3 regions of the Shewanella japonica genome follow, and region 2 is predicted to be linked to each of the others. Evidence: predicted binding sites of a transcription regulator. Region 2 holds the regulator's gene; each other region holds the start of a gene.
The links. Region 2 encodes LexA, which represses DNA repair genes until DNA is damaged. Its sites were predicted from a motif close to TACTGTATNNNNATACAGTA; they were not measured.
Positions count from the first base shown of each region.

Region 1 (6,785 bases), 1.6 Mb from region 2:
TTGAAATTAAATATTGCTGTAATAATTGATATTTCGTGGTTGGAAAGCGGTGCGCACTCGGTAACACCAGCTTAGAGTAGCTGGTGTGATAAACAAGTGGTATGCCCAAATGTAAAACCGAAAGCGCAGAGGGGATGAAGAAAAGTTATAGCTGTTTAATCGCCCAGCTCATAAATTCTTTACGAGTTTCTTCATCAGCTTGAAGCCACCAATATTGAAGCATTTGCTCAGGATGTGTCCCTGTTTGGCTATTGGCGTTAACTTTTGCACTGCTTGTTTTAGTCGTGTTAACTTCATTTGCACTAGCGGCTACAGCAGGTGCCGTTGCTGCAACAGTCGCACTGGGTGCAACTTTAGCGACAGGTAAAGATTTTGTATTACTATCTGTTGCTGAAGCAGACAAGGTATCAATATCTTCGCCTTGACTACCGTTGAACAAATTGGAAATAAAACTACTCTCTTTATATTCTGTTTGAGTTACTGTATATGATACTGCGCCGTTATCTTTTCGAGAAATTACGACTTGAGGGTCTTTGGCAAAGGCTTTAGGCTTTTTGACATAGTCGCCGTCGATAGGCTTTAACTGATACTCGTAATCGCCATCAACCTTGATATCGATAATAAATGGTGAAGATTTAATAAAACTCTGGCTATCACTGAAATCATCATCAACCATATCATGATAACGAATTGCAATTTTGTGCTGGCCGTTATCTAACTCAAGGTTAGTTTTATGCGAGAACATATTGGTATCAATTTCTTTGCCGTCTAAAGCAAGATATTCAAAAGACATAGGAATGGAGAGATTTGCTGCAATAACAGAAGTTGAAGTGACAAAAGCCAGTAATGTCGCACTCAGCGGCAGTGTAAATTTCATTGTTGCTCCTTAACGATTTGTATTTCGATTCGGTCGTTCAAACATTTGAATCCTATCTTCAATATAGCTAATTGCTTGACGGCACTTTCCTAATCTGCGGTGCAGAGAAAGGATTTCATTTTGTATCGTGATTTTGTCAGCACTGTGACAGTTTGCAAGCTTAGTTTCCATTTCTGCAATTTTTTGTTCAAAAGTTGTAGCCCAATTCAAATGTTTATTAAGCTCTTGGTAAATCTGGTGGCTATTTTTCATCACATTGTTAGCTATCCATGCAAACCCACTGTCGGCATGTTGCTGCTGTTGTTTCTTCGCATATCTAGCACGGTTGTTGGCACGTTTTTGTTCAGCTGTTTTTACATTAATATTGGTCGTCACTAAAGCTCGACGTAATGCAGTAAAGCGGTCTTGTATTCTTTGGCAACTTAACTCGATAATTTTGATGTCTAATTTTAGAGAAAGTTGCTTTTCTAATTGAACAATATCTTTTTTAAGTTGTTGGATACAGGGTGTGAGCTGAGCACCTTGCTGAATAAATAATTGCGAATTAAATCTTTCAATGTCTTGCAGCATTTTCTTCTGTTGTGAAGGCAATTGCTGGTCATGATTTAACGCATCTCGTTCAAGTGTATTGAGCTGCTGCTTTAATTGATGAATTAGTTGATTTGTATTTCTCATAACCATGCGGTCCAAGCAAGATTAGCTGCAATTGCTAGTACGACGATAATAAAGAGTGGTTTGACAAAGGGAATTCCGAATCGTATTGCTGATTTCGCGCCAATGAATGAGCCCGCCATCATACACACCCCCATCCATAGACCCAGTATCCAGTCAACTTCACCTAAAAGGGCAAAAATAATGAGTGCAGTGACATTACTGACAAACGTCATGACCCTAGCAAGGGCACAACTGTTTAATAAAGGTAGCTTGTGCAGCCTGATACTACTTACTGTCCAAAAGGCACCAATGCCAGGACCAGCAAAACCATCGTAGCAACCTAGTAAAGTCCCTTGAGCTGCTTGTTTCGTTTTACACGGCGATTGGGTGGGCGCTACAGAAATATTATCTCCCATTGCTTTTGGACTGAGTAAGGTATAAAACGCGATGCTGATGATAACCAATGGAAGAATTTTTTCGAGCCAAGCGGCGTCGATTAAATAAACTAAAATGCTGCCTAATACAGCACCTATAAAAGTGGTAATAAAGGCGGTTCGCCAAAATCTAAGTTTGATGAGTTGCTGCTTATAATAAGTATATCCAGCGGTCAATGAGCCGAAACATGCTGCCAGCTTATTTGTGCCTAAGGCTAAATGAGGCGGAATGCCCATAGTCAGTAGTGCGGGAATTGATAGCAATCCACCACCTCCTACTACGGCATCAATAAAACCAGCGACTAATCCAATAACAGCCAAAAACGCCCAATGGCTAGGATCTAACAGAAATTCCAAATAAATACCTATTCTATAACTTTACGAAATGGCGGAAGGGCATCAAGTAATGATTTACCATAACGCTTAGTAATAAGACGCCTATCTAAAATGGTGACGCGACCATAATCATCTTCTTTACGGAGTAATCTACCACAACTTTGGATCAATTTGCGTGATGCATCTGGAATGGTGAGCTGTAAAAATGGATTACCACCTTTACTCTTAATGTATTCTGCATGCGCTTGTTCAACTGGTGAAGTTGGCACTGCAAAGGGTAATTTGGTAATAATCAGATTGGTAAGGTAATCACCGGGTAAATCTAACCCTTCTGAAAAACTTCCTGTACCGAAAATAATACTGGGCTTACCTTGGTCACAGCGGAGCTTGTGTTGCTCTAAAATTTGTTGCCTTGGCATGGTTCCTTGCACAAACAGCTGGTCTTTGGCAATTTTACCATTGACCTTATCTGTCACTTTTTCCATTTGCCAATATGAGGCAAACAGTACTAATGTCGCCATTTCATCTTCTACAAGTGCGATAACTTGTTCTGCTAGTTCATCTGTAAAAGCATCTTCAGTGGGCTCATTTTCCATTTGTGGAATAAACAGTGTCGCATTATTTTGATAATCAAAGGGCGATAATAAGGCTAGAAAACGACTACCATCATTTAGGGACAACCCGACTTGGTGAGCGAAATGATTGAAATTATTTAAGGCTCTTAATGTTGCGCTACACAATATAACGCCTGCAGCTTTTTGCCAGAGCATATGCTCTAGCATAAAACCGACCTCAATTGGAGATGCACAAAATAGGTAATCTTGTTGTTTACCGGTAATGAGCTCTGCCCAGCGAGCCATTGGCGCCCCTTTTTTGGAATCCTCTTTTGCGAGCATTTTCCAGAGTTTTGCGAGATTTTCTAACCTTTGCAGTATAAAGCCGGCCTCTGATAAAGCAGCTTCTGATTGATGCTTTGGTAGTTCACCATCTTTGATTGCTTCATTCAGTACACTTTGGATCTTGGTAAATTGTTTTACTGCAAGATTTGATGTAGTTGCTAAGTTTTCTGCTTGTATTAGTAAAGATTCTGGAAGCTTGCCATTTTCGAATCGTAAACGCGTTTCTGGGTTGGCAAAAAGTTTAGGCTGTGTGTCGCAAAAATGGGCAACTTGATTAAGCTGAGTCACTAAATCGCCAATGTGATCGAGCATTGCTTGCACAGGGGCAATAATATGTGTGGTTTTAAGTTGATTTTGAAGTTTGGAGCAGGTCTTTGACGCCTTTTCAAGCCAATCACTCGCCCCCCTCAATGTTGCTTGAGCACTTGAAAAATCTCTTGCTACCGTCGGCAAGTGATGAGCCTCATCTATGACATAAAACATGTCTTCAGGTTCTGGCAAAATCACGCCACCGCCTAACTCTAGATCGGCAAACAGCAAACTGTGATTAACAATAAGTACATCCCAGGTCTCGACATCTTCACGAGCTTTATGAAAAGGGCAGTGATGATGGCTCGACATTTGCCGATGACAACTGTGCTTATCACAGCAAATTTGCTGCCATAAAAAGTCAGGAATAGGCTTTTTTAATGTATCAATCTCGCCGTTCCACTTATTGTCGTTAAAATCTTGATGTAGGGCTTTGAGGAGATCTATTTGACTTTGATCTGGTTTAGTTTGCCACATTGCCATCTGAGATGTGTCTTCAGGACCTATCATGGCAGCGAGTTTAGCTAAACATACGTAACGCTGGCGGCCTTTAACTAAACCGAATTTAAAATCAACGCCAGATTGTTGCAAAAAGAAAGGTAAATCCTTGTGCAATAACTGCTCCTGCAAGGCTACTGTTGCTGTCGCGATACAGACCTTTTTCTTACTTGCCAAAGCTAATGGAATCGTTCCGAGAATATAAGAAAGGGATTTACCAATACCGGTTCCTGCTTCACAAACCATAATGCGTCGTTGTTTATCATAGTCACCAGCTAGGGTTTTTGATATTTCTGCCACCATAAAGTTTTGCTCTCTGCGAGAACGAAAATTTGGCATCGCAGTCGCAATATCTTTATAGATAGTGCGGATCTGGGTTTTGATATGATCCGTTAGCATGTAGGGTCCATTAGCAATCTTTACTTACTAATTCTGTATTAGCTGTTATATGCTGTACATAATAACAGTGATTTTAGTTGTTCGAAATATATAATCTAGCTAAAAGCTAAGCGAAGACTTTTAGCGACAGGATTCAAATCGGATAATGAAGGGCTCGATCTTAGATGTTATGAATATCTATGGCTATGACCTTATTCAGTTAATCACACTCAATATGTAAAGTAATCTTGTTAATCCATGGACACTCAATTGCAAAAAAACACCCTAAAAGGGCTCGTACTCACCCGACACGCCATTTATCGACATGGCCGATTACTATTGCAGTATTTTATAAAAACAGCTGACGGTCCTGCAATCATTGAGGTGGAGCAGTTTGATGTTATTTGCTTTTGTAAGCAGATAGATTCTGAGTTCATTTTAAGTCATTTTAGTACTGGTATAAGAATTGAGCCGGTAAGCCTAAAAAATTTTAATTACGAAGATGTGTCTTGTGTTTATGTAAAATCAACAACGATGTTAAAACAGGTGCTGCGCATTGCTAATGACGCTGGTATTGAAATTTATGAAGCAGATATTCGACCTGAACAACGTTTTTTAATAGAAAGATTTATAGCATTACAAGCTGAATTTGCCATTAATGCTCCTTTATCACAGCCGCCGTATAACACTGATAATCATCCAAGTACTCACACTTACTTAGCAAGCAAAGCCAGAAGAACAGAAGTTAATGTGCCTGTCTCAATGGTGTCTTTAGATTTTGAATGCAGCCCAACTGGTGAACTGTATTCTGTTGGTTTATATGGTTCACATTCAGCGCTAAATGAGGAAACCGACCTTTATCAGAAAGTCATCATGGTAGGAGAGTCTGAATCAATAGATAACAAAAAGTTTGATAGCGACAAATTAAGCGATGATGACATTCACTGGGTGAGCGATGAAGTCTCATTAATTAAAGCTCTGATAACTTGGTTCAAAGAGTATGACCCTGATGTCATTATTGGTTGGGCGGTGGTGACCTTTGATTTGGCGCTACTGTATAAGCGTTGTCAAATACATCAAATAGCATTATTAATCGGTCGCGATGAACAAGCGCTGACTTGGAAGGTGGAAGATAAGTATCGTCCTGAGACACTATCGCTGCCTGGACGGGTTGTACTTGATGGTATTGATTGGATAAAAGCGGCTTTTTATCAATTCGAGCGTTATTCGCTAGAGCATGTTTCTCAGCACTTATTAAACGAAGGCAAAGCCATTGATCATGTTGAAAATCGTGGGCAAGAAATATGTCACCTTTTTGAGCACAACAAACAAGCATTAGCTTTTTATAACTTAACTGATTGTAGGTTAGTGTGGGATATCTTTAAAAAGACCCAATTACTGGCTTTTGCATTAGAAAGAGCAAAATTAACGGGTCTTGAGTTTGGGCGAGTAGGTGCCTCGGTCGCTGCATTTAATAACTTGTACTTACCGCATCTTCATAGAAGTGGATTTGTTGCACCAGCGAGAGCGGCCAGTAATGGTTTAGAATCTCCAGGTGGCTATGTCATGGACTCCATTCCAGGCTTTTATAAAGATGTATTAGTCCTCGATTTTAAAAGTCTGTACCCTTCAATAATACGTACCTTCTTAATTGACCCTAAAAGTCTTGTTGAAGCAAAATTCAACCCTTTAGAAGATGATGTTGACGGCTTTTTGGAAGCTAAGTTTAATCGTCATAATGCAATTTTACCTGGTCTTATTGCTAGTCTTTCTCTGCAAAGAGAAAAAGCTAAACAAGATAATGATAAACCTCTTTCTCAAGCAATTAAAATTATCATGAACTCTTTATATGGCGTTTTAGGCTCAAAAGGGTGCGTTTTTCATGACGCTAAACTGGCAAGTTCTATCACAATGCGTGGCCATCAAATTATGAAACAAACGAAAGTTTGGATTGAAGAGTTGGGTTATACGGTTATTTATGGTGATACAGACTCAACATTTGTGTGGTTGGGTGAAAAGCATCAAATAAAAGATATCAACAAACTAGGAGAGCAACTAGCACATGATATGACAGTTAAGTGGCAACAGCGTTGTCTGGATGAATACGCTTTAACTAGTCATTTGGAGTTAGAATTCGAAAGTCATTTTAGTCAGTTTGTTATGCCGACTTTAAGAGGGTCAGAAGCTGGCAGTAAAAAGCGTTACGTCGGCGCATCAAAGGATGCCGAAGGGCAACTCTCTCTTACATTCAAAGGAATGGAGCAAGTAAGAAGCGATTGGAGCCCGTTAGCGAGAAGGATCCAATACCATTTGTATTTTTTATTGTTTTCTAATGGTGACGTTAAATCTTATCTAAACGAGCAACTTGAGCAATTGGCTTTGGGTCAATTCGATAATGAG
Region 1 covers NZ_CP020472.1:1,837,504-1,844,288, forward strand. Annotated here, with positions in the region: gene SJ2017_RS07875 (histone deacetylase family protein) at 1-109, opposite strand, end outside; gene SJ2017_RS07880 (DUF2057 domain-containing protein) at 146-877, opposite strand; gene SJ2017_RS07885 (primosomal replication protein) at 887-1,552, opposite strand; gene SJ2017_RS07890 (sulfite exporter TauE/SafE family protein) at 1,549-2,322, opposite strand; gene dinG (ATP-dependent DNA helicase DinG) at 2,331-4,406, opposite strand; gene SJ2017_RS07900 (DNA polymerase II) at 4,644-6,785, shown strand, end outside.
Region 1: a site for LexA is predicted at 4,457-4,476, ahead of dinG (ATP-dependent DNA helicase DinG). Genes of this name have one in related genera too.

Region 2 (6,785 bases):
TTTTAGGAGCAAGTAGACGACCAGTACGTGAACGACCACCCTCAGTGAAATACTCAACTGAATAACCTTTAGCAAATAGTTGATCTAAATACTCTCTGAATACTGCGGTATAAAGCTTATTACCGTTAAAACTACGACGGATAAAGAAGGCACCACCACGGCGGAACATTGGACCTGCCGGCCAAAAGTTAAGATTAATCCCTGCCGCAATATGCGGTGGAACCATGCCTTGATAATAAAGAATATATGACAGTAACAAGTAATCCATATGGCTTCGATGACACGGCACATAAACGATTTCATGACCATCATGATGCAGTTTACGAACTTGCTCCGCACTCTTGATGCTAATACCACTGTATAACTTGTTCCAAAGCCAAGTTAAGAAACGCTCAGCAATACGAATCAAGTTATCCGAATAGTCTGCTGCGATTTCATCAAGGTACTCAATGGCTTTTTCACGTGCCTTTTCTTCGGGAATTTTTTTGTTAACGGCTTCTTCTTGAATGGCACGCTTGATGGATTCTGACTTTAACAGCGAATTGAACATCGCTTGACGATTAGGAAGCTGAGGCCCCGTCATCACTTTACGTTGACGGCGAAAATGCACACGAGCCACACGGATAAGCTTGTGCGCAATACTGACATCTGTGCCGTGTTCATCAGCCATATAACGCAGCGACATGGCATTAGAAAATTGAATGAAGTTATGGCGACCTAAAAATAGAATCATTAACCATTTACGTAACCATGTTGGGTTTTCACGCTCAAAAACCGCAGCGGTCATGGTGTCGTCTTCTTTACCAGGGATACGACCCCAATATAGGCTTACAGGAACAAGCTGGATGTCGAGTTCTTTGTTCTTTTGGTGTAATTCGAGCAACTTAGTAAAGTTTGCTACAAATTTATCGCTACTATGGCGCTTACCAAACAAGGGTTTACGCCCTTCCACACACACAATTCTAGGGGTATTGAAACCATCAACATCTAACCGTTCATACGGACTTGGCAAGTTATATTTAGCTGTCATTTCATGTAAGGCAGCAATATCACTCAGCGACTCCGTTTTCATCACATAGACCACTGGCTTGTCAGGATCTAAGTTAAGGTCAGCGAACGGATCTTCAGGCACAACAACACTGTGTACCATTAATTTCTGAATCCAACGTAATGATTTAGCAATGATAGAATCTGGTTTTAGCATGGGTCTTCGCATTATCAACAACGATTTATTGCGCATAGGATACCAGAATATCATTCAGTTACACTAACCTCGGTAAATCTAGTTAACATTTAAGTAGCAAGTTTTGTTGGTTCTAACATCAAGTATCAATCACTTAGTAAGTAGCAAAACATTTAGGTACAGTACTGTATAAATAGACGGTATCCAGTACTTTTTGGCTTATTCACTTGAGTCATCAATAATAAAACACACTAATTTACCGACGCCCCACAAAAAAAATAAACCACTGATTTAATTATCTTTAAATAACTAAAAACTTCGATAAAAATTCATATCTATTGCTTTATCATCAAAAAATGTTGGTTAATACTTGCGCGACCAAAGATACTGTATATAATGACAGTCACTGTATAAAAAAACAGGAATCAACATGAGACCTTTAACGCCACGACAAGCTGAAATTCTAGAATTAATTAAATGCAATATTGCCGAGACAGGTATGCCACCAACTCGTGCAGAAATTGCCACTAGATTAGGCTTTAAAAGTGCTAATGCTGCAGAAGAACATTTAAAAGCACTCGCTAAAAAAGGTTGCATTGAAATTATTCCAGGTACCTCTCGCGGTATCCGTATGGTCCAAGAAGAAGAGGAAGTCGAAGAAGGCTTACCACTGATTGGTCAGGTTGCGGCTGGTGAACCAATTTTGGCGTTAGAACATGTTGAACAATACTTTCAAGTTGATCCTGAAATGTTTAAACCCAATGCTAATTTCTTACTACGTGTTCGTGGCGACAGTATGAAGGATATTGGCATTATTGAAGGCGACTTATTAGCGGTTCACAAAATGCAGCAAGCTAAAAATGGTCAAGTCGTTGTTGCCCGTGTTGATGATGATGTCACCGTGAAGCGTTTTGAAAAGAAAGGCAACGTTGTTTATCTGCATGCAGAAAACGAGCAGTACTCGCCGATAAAAGTCGATTTAACATGCCAAAGCCTTACGATTGAAGGGCTCGCTGTTGGCGTTATCCGTAATGGAGGTTGGTTATGAACACATTAATAGGTAATGCACCACGTCACCCAGGTTTATGGATGGACATGGCATCAGCAGCTGCGCCAGTAAAGCAAGGTATCGAAACCAAACAAACAGCTAACCAAGGGTTAACTGAATTAACTCAGCTATGCGGCCAGTTAGCCGTATTAAGTCAACAAGGGCGATGGATTGTACTGATTAATCCGCCTCACATTGGTTACAAACAAATTCTAGCGAACGCCAATGTCAGAATGGACCGTGTATTACTGGTTCACACTAAAGATGAAGTCGAAACACTTTGGGCAATGGAAAAAGCACTCACAAGTGGTACATCCAGCGCAGTGATTACATGGACAACCCCATTAGATGCTCGTGATAATCGTCGCATTCAATTAGTCGCTAAAAGCGCCTTAGCGCAAGGTGTCATTATTGAAGATGTAAATACTCACTTACGTGATGACCAATTAAACGCCAGTAATCCTGTGGCTGCAACCCAATTGAATTTATCTGCATTTCACTAAAGTCTATTTGCTAAAAAAGCCCTTCATTTCGGTGACGGGCTTTTTTTTGCGCCTTTTTTCAGCAAATTAGATGATAAAGTGATCTTGATCAATATTTAATCTCCAAGTAATGTAGTTAACAAGGGAGTAACATTTATTGACCTCTCTTAGTGGTAAAAATGAACATAAGTGATAAAACGCTGTAAAGATTGTGCTGGTACCATGCGGTATAGAAAGCCTTGAATAAAAAGCGTCAATTTAAGAATTGAAAAGTTCAGTATTAGGTACAAGTGTGGCCACCAAAACCCAATAGAATAATCGAGTATTAATACTCACTGCCACCGTGTACTTTGAAGTGATCAAACTTTTTCGGGAATAGAAAAGTTTGCATAGAGCAGAGTATTACTGTGTGACTTTTCCTTGTTGTTATTGCAAATCGCAATTGGCAGAGGAGTAGTCTTGTGAAGCGATTGTTGTATGGATTAATGGTGCTGTTTTTTGCAGTGCCACTTGCAGCGGCTGATATGCCGCTTAACATGACCCAAGGGGTAACAGAGATCAGTGGTAAGGTTTACGACCTCCATATGATCATTCTTTATATCTGTTGTGCTATTGGTGTTGTGGTATTTGGAATCATGATTTACTCCATGATTTATCATAGAAAATCAAAGGGTGCAGTACCTGCTGATTTCCATGATAGTACCAAAGTGGAAATAGCATGGACTGTCGTGCCGTTTCTTATCCTCATTGGTATGGCAATTCCTGCCACAAAAACCCTCATTGCTATGGAAGACCCAAGTGATGCGGAGTTAACTATCAAAGTAACCGGCTCTCAATGGAAATGGCATTACAGCTATTTTAATGAAGACGTCGAGTTTTACAGTTTACTTTCCACCCCTGCCGATCAAATTACTGGGACAGAAACGAAAACTGAAACTTACCTACTAGAAGTCGATAAGCCCCTCGTTCTGCCAATCAATCGTAAAGTACGCTTTTTAATGACTTCAGATGATGTGATTCACTCTTGGTGGGTTCCTGCATTTGCGGTGAAAAAAGATGCTAACCCAGGTTTTATTAATGAAGCTTGGACCAAGATTGATAAGGTTGGTACCTACCGAGGTCAATGTGCTGAGTTGTGTGGTAAAGACCACGGATTCATGCCGGTGGTAGTTGAAGCCGTTTCTGAAGCAGACTTTGAGCAATGGCTAAAAGATCAAAAACAACTAACTGCTGATGCAAAAGCCGCGGCCGAAGCGTCACTGTCGCAAACCTTGACCTTTGATGAGTTGATGGCTCAAGGTGAACAAGTTTACATGGGCCGATGCGCCGCTTGTCACCAACCAAATGGTGCAGGACTACCTGGTGTATTCCCGTCTCTTATCGGCAGTCCAATCATTAAAGGGTCAGTTGCTGGCCACATTGATATTGTCGTCAACGGCCAGCCTGGTACTGCTATGCAAGCCTTCGCGAAACAGCTTACTGCAACAGAAATTGCAGCTGTTGTGACCTACGAGCGAAACGCTTGGGGTAATGATTCTGGTGATGTGGTTCAAGCTGCAGATGTGAACTCAGGTGGGGCACCTAGCGATGCAAGCTCAGCAAGTGATAAGCCAACGCCTGTCACTTTGCCTGCTGAATTACCAGCGACACAACCTGAGGTAGAACAAGTGGTTGCTGACGTCGTTGAAGAAGCAACACCTGACGTTGTTATGGATGACTTATCTATGGATGAACTGATGGCAATGGGTGAGCAAGTTTACCTCAGCAGCTGTGCTGCATGTCACCAAGCCGCTGGTACAGGTTTACCTGGCGCATTCCCTGCGTTAGTGGGCAGTCCGTTAGTCATGGGCCCTGTTGAAGGACACCTTGAAGTGGTTATCAATGGCCAACCTGGTACAGCAATGCAAGGATTTAGCTCCATACTCTCACCACAGCAACTCGCAGCTGTTGTGACGTATGAGCGAAATGCTTGGGGAAATAATACTGGTGATGCTGTTCAAGCCACCGATGTTGTTGGTCATGGAAAGTAAGGGATACAGATGAGCACAATTACACAAGATACTACCCCAGCTCATGATGAACATTCTCATGACGGCCATGATGAACACCATCATGGCGCGCCAAAAGGCATCATGCGCTGGATATTAACCACTAACCATAAAGACATTGGTTCTATGTATTTATGGTTCAGTTTTATTATGTTCCTCACTGGTGGTGCGATGGCAATGGTCATTCGCGCAGAACTATTTCAGCCAGGCTTACAGTTAGTTGACCCTAACTTCTTTAACCAAATGACCACAGTACACGGTCTTATTATGGTATTTGGTGCCGTCATGCCTGCCTTCACAGGGTTAGCCAACTGGCTGATCCCAATGATGATTGGTGCACCTGATATGGCACTGCCTCGAATGAATAACTGGAGCTTTTGGATCTTACCATTTGCCTTCGCGATTCTGTTGAGTTCGCTGTTTATGGAAGGCGGCGGCCCTAACTTTGGCTGGACTTTCTATGCACCGCTATCAACTACCTATAGCCCTGATAGCACTGCACTATTTGTTTTCTCGGTGCATATCATGGGGATCAGTTCGATTATGGGCGCAATTAACGTGGTCGTGACCATTGTTAATATGCGTGCACCAGGCATGACTTGGATGAAGTTGCCATTATTTGTATGGACATGGCTCATTACTGCATTCTTGCTGATTGCGGTGATGCCCGTACTTGCAGGTGCGGTTACCATGGTATTAACCGATAAATACTTTGGTACCAGTTTCTTTGATGCCGCAGGTGGCGGTGATCCCGTCATGTTCCAGCATATTTTCTGGTTCTTCGGTCACCCTGAAGTCTACATCATGATTTTGCCTTCGTTCGGGATTATCTCGGCCATTATTCCAACCTTTAGTCGTAAAAAGTTGTTTGGCTACGCTTCGATGGTTTACGCCACGTCCAGTATTGCGATTTTATCCTTCTTGGTTTGGGCGCATCACATGTTTACCACAGGGATGCCAGTATTTGCTGAACTGTTTTTCATGTACTGCACCATGTTAATTGCGGTGCCGACAGGAGTAAAAGTATTTAACTGGGTAGCAACGATGTGGCGTGGTTCAATCACGTTCGAAACCCCTATGTTATTTGCGATTGCCTTTATTATTCTCTTTACCATTGGTGGTTTTTCAGGATTGATGCTGGCGATAACACCTGCTGATTTCCAATACCATGATACTTATTTCGTGGTGGCGCATTTCCACTATGTACTGGTGACTGGAGCGGTGTTCTCTATTATGGCTGCTGCCTATTATTGGTTACCAAAATGGACTGGCCATATGTATAGCGAAACCCTAGGGCGCTGGCATTTTTGGTGTAGCGTGATTTCAGTCAATGTGCTGTTTTTCCCGATGCACTTTTTAGGATTAGCAGGCATGCCTCGCCGAATTCCAGATTACGCCATTCAATTTGCTGATATTAATCAAATTGTCTCAATCGGCGGGTTCGCATTTGGCTTATCACAGCTAATTTTCTTAGCCGTAGTGATTAAATGTGTCAAAGGTGGCGAGAAAGCGGCTGATAAACCTTGGGAAGGCGCTGAAGGACTGGAGTGGACCATTGCCAGCCCAGCACCTTACCATTCATTCACCACACCACCAGAGGTGAAGTGATATGAGCCAGCCAACAAAATCAAACCGTAACTTACTTATAGGTCTGGTATTAGGATCAATAGGTATGTTCGGCTTTGGTTTTGCGCTGGTACCGCTTTATGACGTGCTTTGCGAAACCTTAGGCATTAACGGAAAGCCTCAAGGTACAGCAAGTCGTTATGAAGCGGTGGTCGTTGATAAAGAACGCACCATTACTATTGAATTTATCGCCCAAGTGCAAGGCAGTATGCCATGGGAGTTTGGCCCCAAAGTGAACCGAATACAGGTTCATCCAGGTGAGCTAACTCGCACTGCATTTTTAGCAAAAAACCTTTCTGCTAAACCTCTTGTAGGCCAAGCGATACCCTCGGTATCGCCTGGCCAAGGCGCTGCATATTTCAATAAAACGGAATGCTTCTGTTTTAATCAACAGCCCC
Region 2 covers NZ_CP020472.1:227,568-234,352, reverse strand. Annotated here, with positions in the region: gene plsB (glycerol-3-phosphate 1-O-acyltransferase PlsB) at 1-1,204, opposite strand, end outside; gene lexA (transcriptional repressor LexA) at 1,614-2,231, shown strand; gene SJ2017_RS00990 (cell division inhibitor SulA) at 2,228-2,734, shown strand; gene coxB (cytochrome c oxidase subunit II) at 3,175-4,743, shown strand; gene ctaD (cytochrome c oxidase subunit I) at 4,753-6,369, shown strand; gene SJ2017_RS00975 (cytochrome c oxidase assembly protein) at 6,371-6,785, shown strand, end outside.

Region 3 (6,785 bases), 1.5 Mb from region 2:
ATATCTGCACTAGCTGCAGCAGCTAACTTATCTTTTAGCTGCGACATTTCTTTTTCTAGTTGCTTCACTTTATCAAGTTGCGCTTTAAGCTTAGCAACAACTGAAGCTGAGTCAGACTTTAACAATGAAGCCGCTTTATCAAGTTGTGCTTGCTGGTCAGCAACATACTCCATTGCCGCAACGCCAGTCACCGCTTCAATACGACGAATACCCGCCGCAATACCGCCTTCAGAAGTGATTTTGAATAAACCAATATCACCTGTACGGCCAACATGTGTACCACCACAGAGTTCAATCGAGAAATCACCCATAGTCACAACGCGTACTTCACTGTCGTACTTTTCACCAAACAAAGCCATAGCGCCCTGCTCTTTTGCCTCATCAATACCCATCACAGCAGTTTTTAGCTGATGGTTACGACGGATTTGGGTATTAACCATATCTTCTACTTGCTTGAGCTCTGCAGCAGTTACGGCTTCAAAGTGCGCAAAGTCAAAACGTAAACGCTCAGGGTTAACTAAAGATCCCTTTTGATTTACGTGAGTACCTAAAACATTACGAAGGGCGGCATGTAATAAGTGAGTCACCGAGTGATTTAACTGTGTACGGTGACGTAATTTCTTATCCACTTCTGCAGTGACTTTTTGGCCTACAGTCAATGTACCTGCCGTTAACTTACCTTCGTGACCAAATGCTTGACCGAAGATTTGCGTATCAGCAACTTCAAAAACATTTTCGCCAATTGAAAGTAAGCCTTTATCACCTACCTGACCACCTGACTCAGCATAAAAAGGCGTGTTATCTAATACGATTACCGCTTCTTGACCTGCTGCTAACGTCTCGACTGATTCACCACCAACATAAATTGCAGAAACACTGCCTTCACCGTTTAATTCGGTGTAACCACAAAACTCAGTTTCACCTTCGATTTTAAGACCAGTATTATAATCAGTACCAAAATTACCAGCAGCTTGTGCACGGCTTCTTTGCTCAGCCATCGCAGCTTCGAAACCGGCTTCATCAACGGTAATATCACGTTCACGACAGACGTCAGCTGTAAGATCCACAGGGAAACCATAGGTATCGTAAAGTTTAAAGGCTGTTTCACCATCTAAAACGTTAGTATCTAACTCGTTTAACGCAGCATCTAAAATACCTAAGCCACGCTCTAGTGTTCTGGCAAATTGTTCTTCTTCAGCTTTTAATGATTTTTCAATAATAGCTTTAGCTTCAACCAAACTTTTACCCGCATCGCCCATGACTTCAATCAGGGTAGGCAGTAATTTAAAGAAGAACGTATCGGTTGCACCTAACTTATTTCCGTGGCGCACTGCACGACGAATGATACGACGCAATACATAACCACGGCCTTCATTCGACGGCATCACACCATCAGCAATTAAGAATGAACAAGAACGAATATGGTCAGCAATTACGCGCAGTGATTTATTTTCTAAATCTTCAACCCCAATAATTTCCGCCGCTTTTTTGATTAACGCTTGGAAAATATCAATTTCGTAGTTTGAGTGTACGCCTTGCATGATAGCTGCAATACGCTCAATTCCCATACCTGTATCGACTGAAGGTTTTGGTAGCGGTTTCATTTCACCGTCAGCTTGACGGTTGTACTGCATGAAAACGATATTCCAGATTTCAATGAAGCGATCGCCATCTTCTTCTGGTGTACCAGGGCGGCCGCCCCAAATGTGCTCGCCATGATCATAAAAGATCTCTGAACATGGACCACAAGGACCTGTATCACCCATTTGCCAGAAGTTGTCAGAGGCATAAGGAGCGCCTTTGTTATCACCAATACGAATAATATTTTCAGCAGCAACACCGATTTTCTTATTCCAGATTTCAAAGGCTTCGTCATCAGTATCGTAAATAGTGACACAAAGTTTTTCTGTTGGTAATTTCAGTGTTTGGGTTAAGAAGTTCCACGCATATGAAATGGCTTCTTCTTTAAAGTAATCACCAAAACTAAAGTTACCTAACATTTCAAAGAAAGTATGGTGACGGGCGGTGTAACCTACATTATCTAAGTCATTATGCTTACCACCAGCACGGACACAACGTTGCGATGTCGTTGCACGTGAATAACCACGATTTTCCAATCCTAGAAAAGCTTCTTTAAATTGGTTCATACCCGCATTTGTAAATAATAACGTTGGATCGTTATGTGGTACTAACGAGCTACTGTCGACAACTTGGTGTCCGTTGTTACCAAAATACGCTAAAAATGCGCTTCTTAATTCTGTGGTGGTCTGAAACATGAAATCGCCCTAAATGGATAAATTCTATTTATCATGAAGCTGAATATCAGCTTTAAATTGGCAACATTATATACTTAAACAAACTGAAGGTGCGAGATCCAAGCGTATTTAGATTAGCGATTTTCTTGCTATGAGGGGCGATTACTGCAATCGGTTAATTGGTTTTTAATAATCTGTGCCGTAATACGAGCTAAATGACGTCTTTAATGAAGTCATTTCCTTACGAGCGGCGTTCGATCACATATGCCAATGAATAGAGCACTTACAAAAAAAAATCGCGGCCGACTCATGTCGACCGCGATAGTTATTTTCATTACTGTTAAAACGTGATTAGAACACTTCACCTGTTTCTAAATCGATGTTTTCATCCGACTCAGCTGGTGCCACTTCTTTTTCAGTGCTTAATAGCATTTGACGTAAATTTGCTTCAATTTCTTCTGCTACTGCAGGGTTTTCAACTAGGTATTTCCCCGCATTTGCGCGGCCTTGACCAATCTTGTTGCCTTGGTAGCTGTACCAAGCACCAGCTTTCTCAACCAGCTTGTGTGCTACACCTAAATCAACGAGCTCACCAGTACGGTTAATACCTTTACCGTAAAGAATTTGGAATTCAGCTTGTCTAAATGGCGCTGCAATTTTATTTTTAACGACCTTAACTCGAGTCTCGTTACCTACGACAGCATCGCCGTCTTTAATCGCACCTGTACGACGAATATCTAAACGTACAGAAGCGTAGAATTTAAGTGCATTACCACCCGTTGTGGTTTCAGGGTTACCAAACATAACACCAATTTTCATACGAATTTGGTTAATGAAAATAAGTAGCGTATTTGACTGTTTTAAGTTACCTGCAAGCTTACGCATTGCCTGGCTCATCATACGTGCGGCAAGGCCCATATGAGAATCACCAATTTCACCTTCAATTTCAGCTTTTGGTGTTAATGCTGCAACAGAATCGACAATGATTACATCAACAGCACCTGAACGTGTTAGCGCATCACAGATTTCAAGCGCTTGCTCACCAGTATCAGGTTGTGAACATAATAGGTTATCAATATCGACACCTAGATTTTTTGCATAGATAGGGTCTAGAGCATGCTCAGCATCAATAAACGCACACGTTTTGCCTTCACGTTGTGCTGCAGCAATAACTTCAAGTGTTAACGTTGTTTTACCCGATGATTCTGGACCGTAAATTTCAACGATACGTCCCATCGGTAAACCACCAGCACCTAAGGCAACATCCAACGAAAGCGAACCTGTAGAAATGGTTTCAACATCCATTGTGCGATCAGCGCCCAACTTCATGATTGAACCTTTACCAAATTGCTTTTCAATTTGACCTAATACAGCATTCAGCGCTTTCTCTTTATTTGGATCTGCTTTCATTCTCTTTATCCCTTTAAGGTGACTCAGTTCGAATAACGAACTTGGTAACGAATAAATTTGTCTGTTTCGTAATATGAGCTCAGTATACTGTATAATCATACAGTATCAATAGTTACTGTATAATTTTTTTCCTTTTTTTTACCTTACTATTATTTACACATTAAAAATCATACAGTTAATAACGAAAATATATTAATAACGATAAATAGTAGACAAACAAAACCACTGTATACAGTACTTCTAGGTTGGGTAAATTCCTGAGTTTACAACAATAAGTATTGTTCAAAAAATCAGTAAACAAGGGCAAGACGGCATAGCATCGTTGCGATTCTATTGGGTATCAAATCAATTGTTGTTAAGATGACCGCCTATATTGACCCAGACTTAGCCTAATTCAAAATAAAGTAAGAGCAATCACTTAATGACCGTAAATGAAGACCCAAATTTAGAAAAGCACACTCCCATGATGCGCCAGTATTTAACGCTGAAAGCACAGCATCCTGAAATGCTGTTGTTTTATCGTATGGGAGACTTTTATGAATTATTTTATGAAGACGCTAAGCTGGCATCTGAACTGTTAGGTATCTCATTAACTGCACGTGGAAAAAGTGGTGGTAACGCGATTCCCATGGCAGGACTTCCCTACCACGCCGTTGAAGGTTACCTCGCAAAATTGGTTCAAATTGGTCAATCTGTCGCTATTTGTGAACAAGTCGGTGACCCTGCTACAAGTAAAGGACCAGTTGAGCGTAAAGTTGTAAGAATTGTTACCCCAGGTACCTTAACCGACGAAGCCTTACTACAAGAAAAGCAGGATAACTTACTTGCTGCGGTATATCAGGGTAAGAGTGGATTTGGCTACGCGACTTTAGATGTTTCGTCTGGTCGATTTGTTATTGTTGAACTTGAAAATGAAGAAACACTGGAAGCTGAACTGCAACGTACCAGTCCTGCAGAATTGCTCTACAGTGAAGATTTACTTGACCGCCAATTAATTGAAAATCGCAAAGGCATACGTCGAAGACCTGAATGGGAGTTTGATTACGATACCAGCATTCAATTACTTCTAGAGCAATTTGGTACCAAAGATCTTCATGGATTTGGTATTACAAATGCTAGGCTTTCGCTACAAGCAGCTGGCTGATTAATGCAATATGTCAAAGACACACAAAAAACAGCATTGCCTCATATTAATAGCATCACCATGTTTAATCAGGCTGATACTATCATTCTTGATGCTGCAACCCGCCGAAACTTAGAACTTACTATTAATTTATCTGGCTCACGTGATAATACCTTAGCTTGGGTACTCGATAAGACAGCTACGCCGATGGGAAGTCGTATGTTGCAGCGATGGATCCACCAACCGCTGCGTGACCAACAGCATATTAGCCAAAGACAACAAGCAGTTGCTGAGTTAATTGATACGGGGCTATATGCAGACTTACACCAGCAATTAAAAACCCTTGGCGATATCGAACGTATCATGGCGAGGCTAGCTATTCGCAGCGCACGCCCACGAGATTTTGCCCGTCTTCGCCAGGCGTTGGCTTTATTACCTGAAATTCAGCAAACTTTAGGTCACTGCCAACAAAGTGAACTCCAACGTCTAGCCAATTTATTAGGCGAGTTTCCAGAGCAGCAACAGCTATTGGAAAATGCGATTGTCGATAATCCGCCTATGCTTATCCGTGATGGCGGCGTAATTAAAGCGGGTTACAACGCACAACTAGATGAATGGCGTGGCCTAAGTGAAGGGGCATCTGATTATCTAGTACAATTAGAAAACCGTGAAAAAGAACAAACAGGCATCAATACCTTAAAGGTCGGCTACAACCGGGTTCACGGCTACTATATCGAAGTGAGTCGCTTACAATCAGATCAAGTTCCTTTGAGCTATCAGCGTCGTCAAACACTAAAGAATACCGAACGCTACATCACACCAGAGTTAAAAGAATACGAAGAGAAAGTGCTATCTAGTCAAGGAAAGGCATTAGCGATTGAAAAGCAGCTTTGGGAAGAGTTATTTGATTTACTTTTACCTAAATTGCATGAACTAAAACTGTTTGCCCAAGCTGCATCCGAATTAGATGTGCTAAGCAACTTTGCAGAGCGAGCTGAAACACTGGATTATCATTGTCCAGAAATCAGTAATGACATTGGTATTCATATCGAGTCTGGCCGTCATCCTGTGGTCGAATTAGTTAGCCAAACACCATTTATTGCCAACCCAGTCACCCTCGCGCCTAAGCGAAGAATGCTTATCGTAACGGGGCCCAATATGGGGGGTAAGTCGACTTATATGCGTCAGGTTGCGTTAATCACGCTTATGGCTCATATAGGTAGCTTTGTACCTGCACAAAAAGCAATTATCGGCCCTGTAGATCGAATATTTACACGTATCGGCGCCTCTGACGATCTCGCCTCTGGACGTTCTACTTTTATGGTCGAAATGACAGAAACCGCTAACATTCTTCATAATGCTACAGAGAAAAGTTTAGTTTTAATGGATGAAATCGGTCGAGGAACTTCGACCTATGACGGTTTATCTCTAGCTTGGTCAGCAGCAGAGTATTTAGCTGAAAAAGTAGCTGCATTAACCTTGTTTGCAACCCACTATTTTGAGCTAACACAATTGCCAGAACAGATTAATGGAACTGCTAACGTGCATTTAGATGCCGTCGAGCACGGGGACACAATTGCCTTTATGCATGCTGTTCAAGAGGGCGCTGCGAGTAAAAGTTATGGCTTACAAGTTGCTTCACTAGCAGGGGTACCAGCCCACGTCATCAAAGCGGCGAAACAAAAACTGCATATGCTTGAAAGTCGTGACTTTGCTAATAACAATCAAGTACCGATTCAAGAAGCATTAAACCTGACATTACCTGAACCCCAGTCATCTGCTGCAACAGACAAGTTAGCTAAGATAAACCCAGACAATTTAACGCCTAAACAGGCTTTAGATATGTTGTATGAACTTAAAAGGTTAGCTCAGCTTTAATACATCTATTTATAGACTCAATACAAAAAACGCTGCGATGATTTCGCAGCGTTTTTTTATTCACTAACAGCATTGAGTATAGCCTGGTCACTTCTCTAATGATTTTAGACTACTCGTAT
Region 3 covers NZ_CP020472.1:3,663,032-3,669,816, forward strand. Annotated here, with positions in the region: gene alaS (alanine--tRNA ligase) at 1-2,276, opposite strand, end outside; gene recA (recombinase RecA) at 2,607-3,665, opposite strand; partial or broken gene mutS (DNA mismatch repair protein MutS) at 4,087-6,666, shown strand; gene SJ2017_RS15755 (hypothetical protein) at 6,754-6,785, opposite strand, start outside.
Region 3: a site for LexA is predicted at 3,751-3,770, ahead of recA (recombinase RecA). Genes of this name have one in related genera too.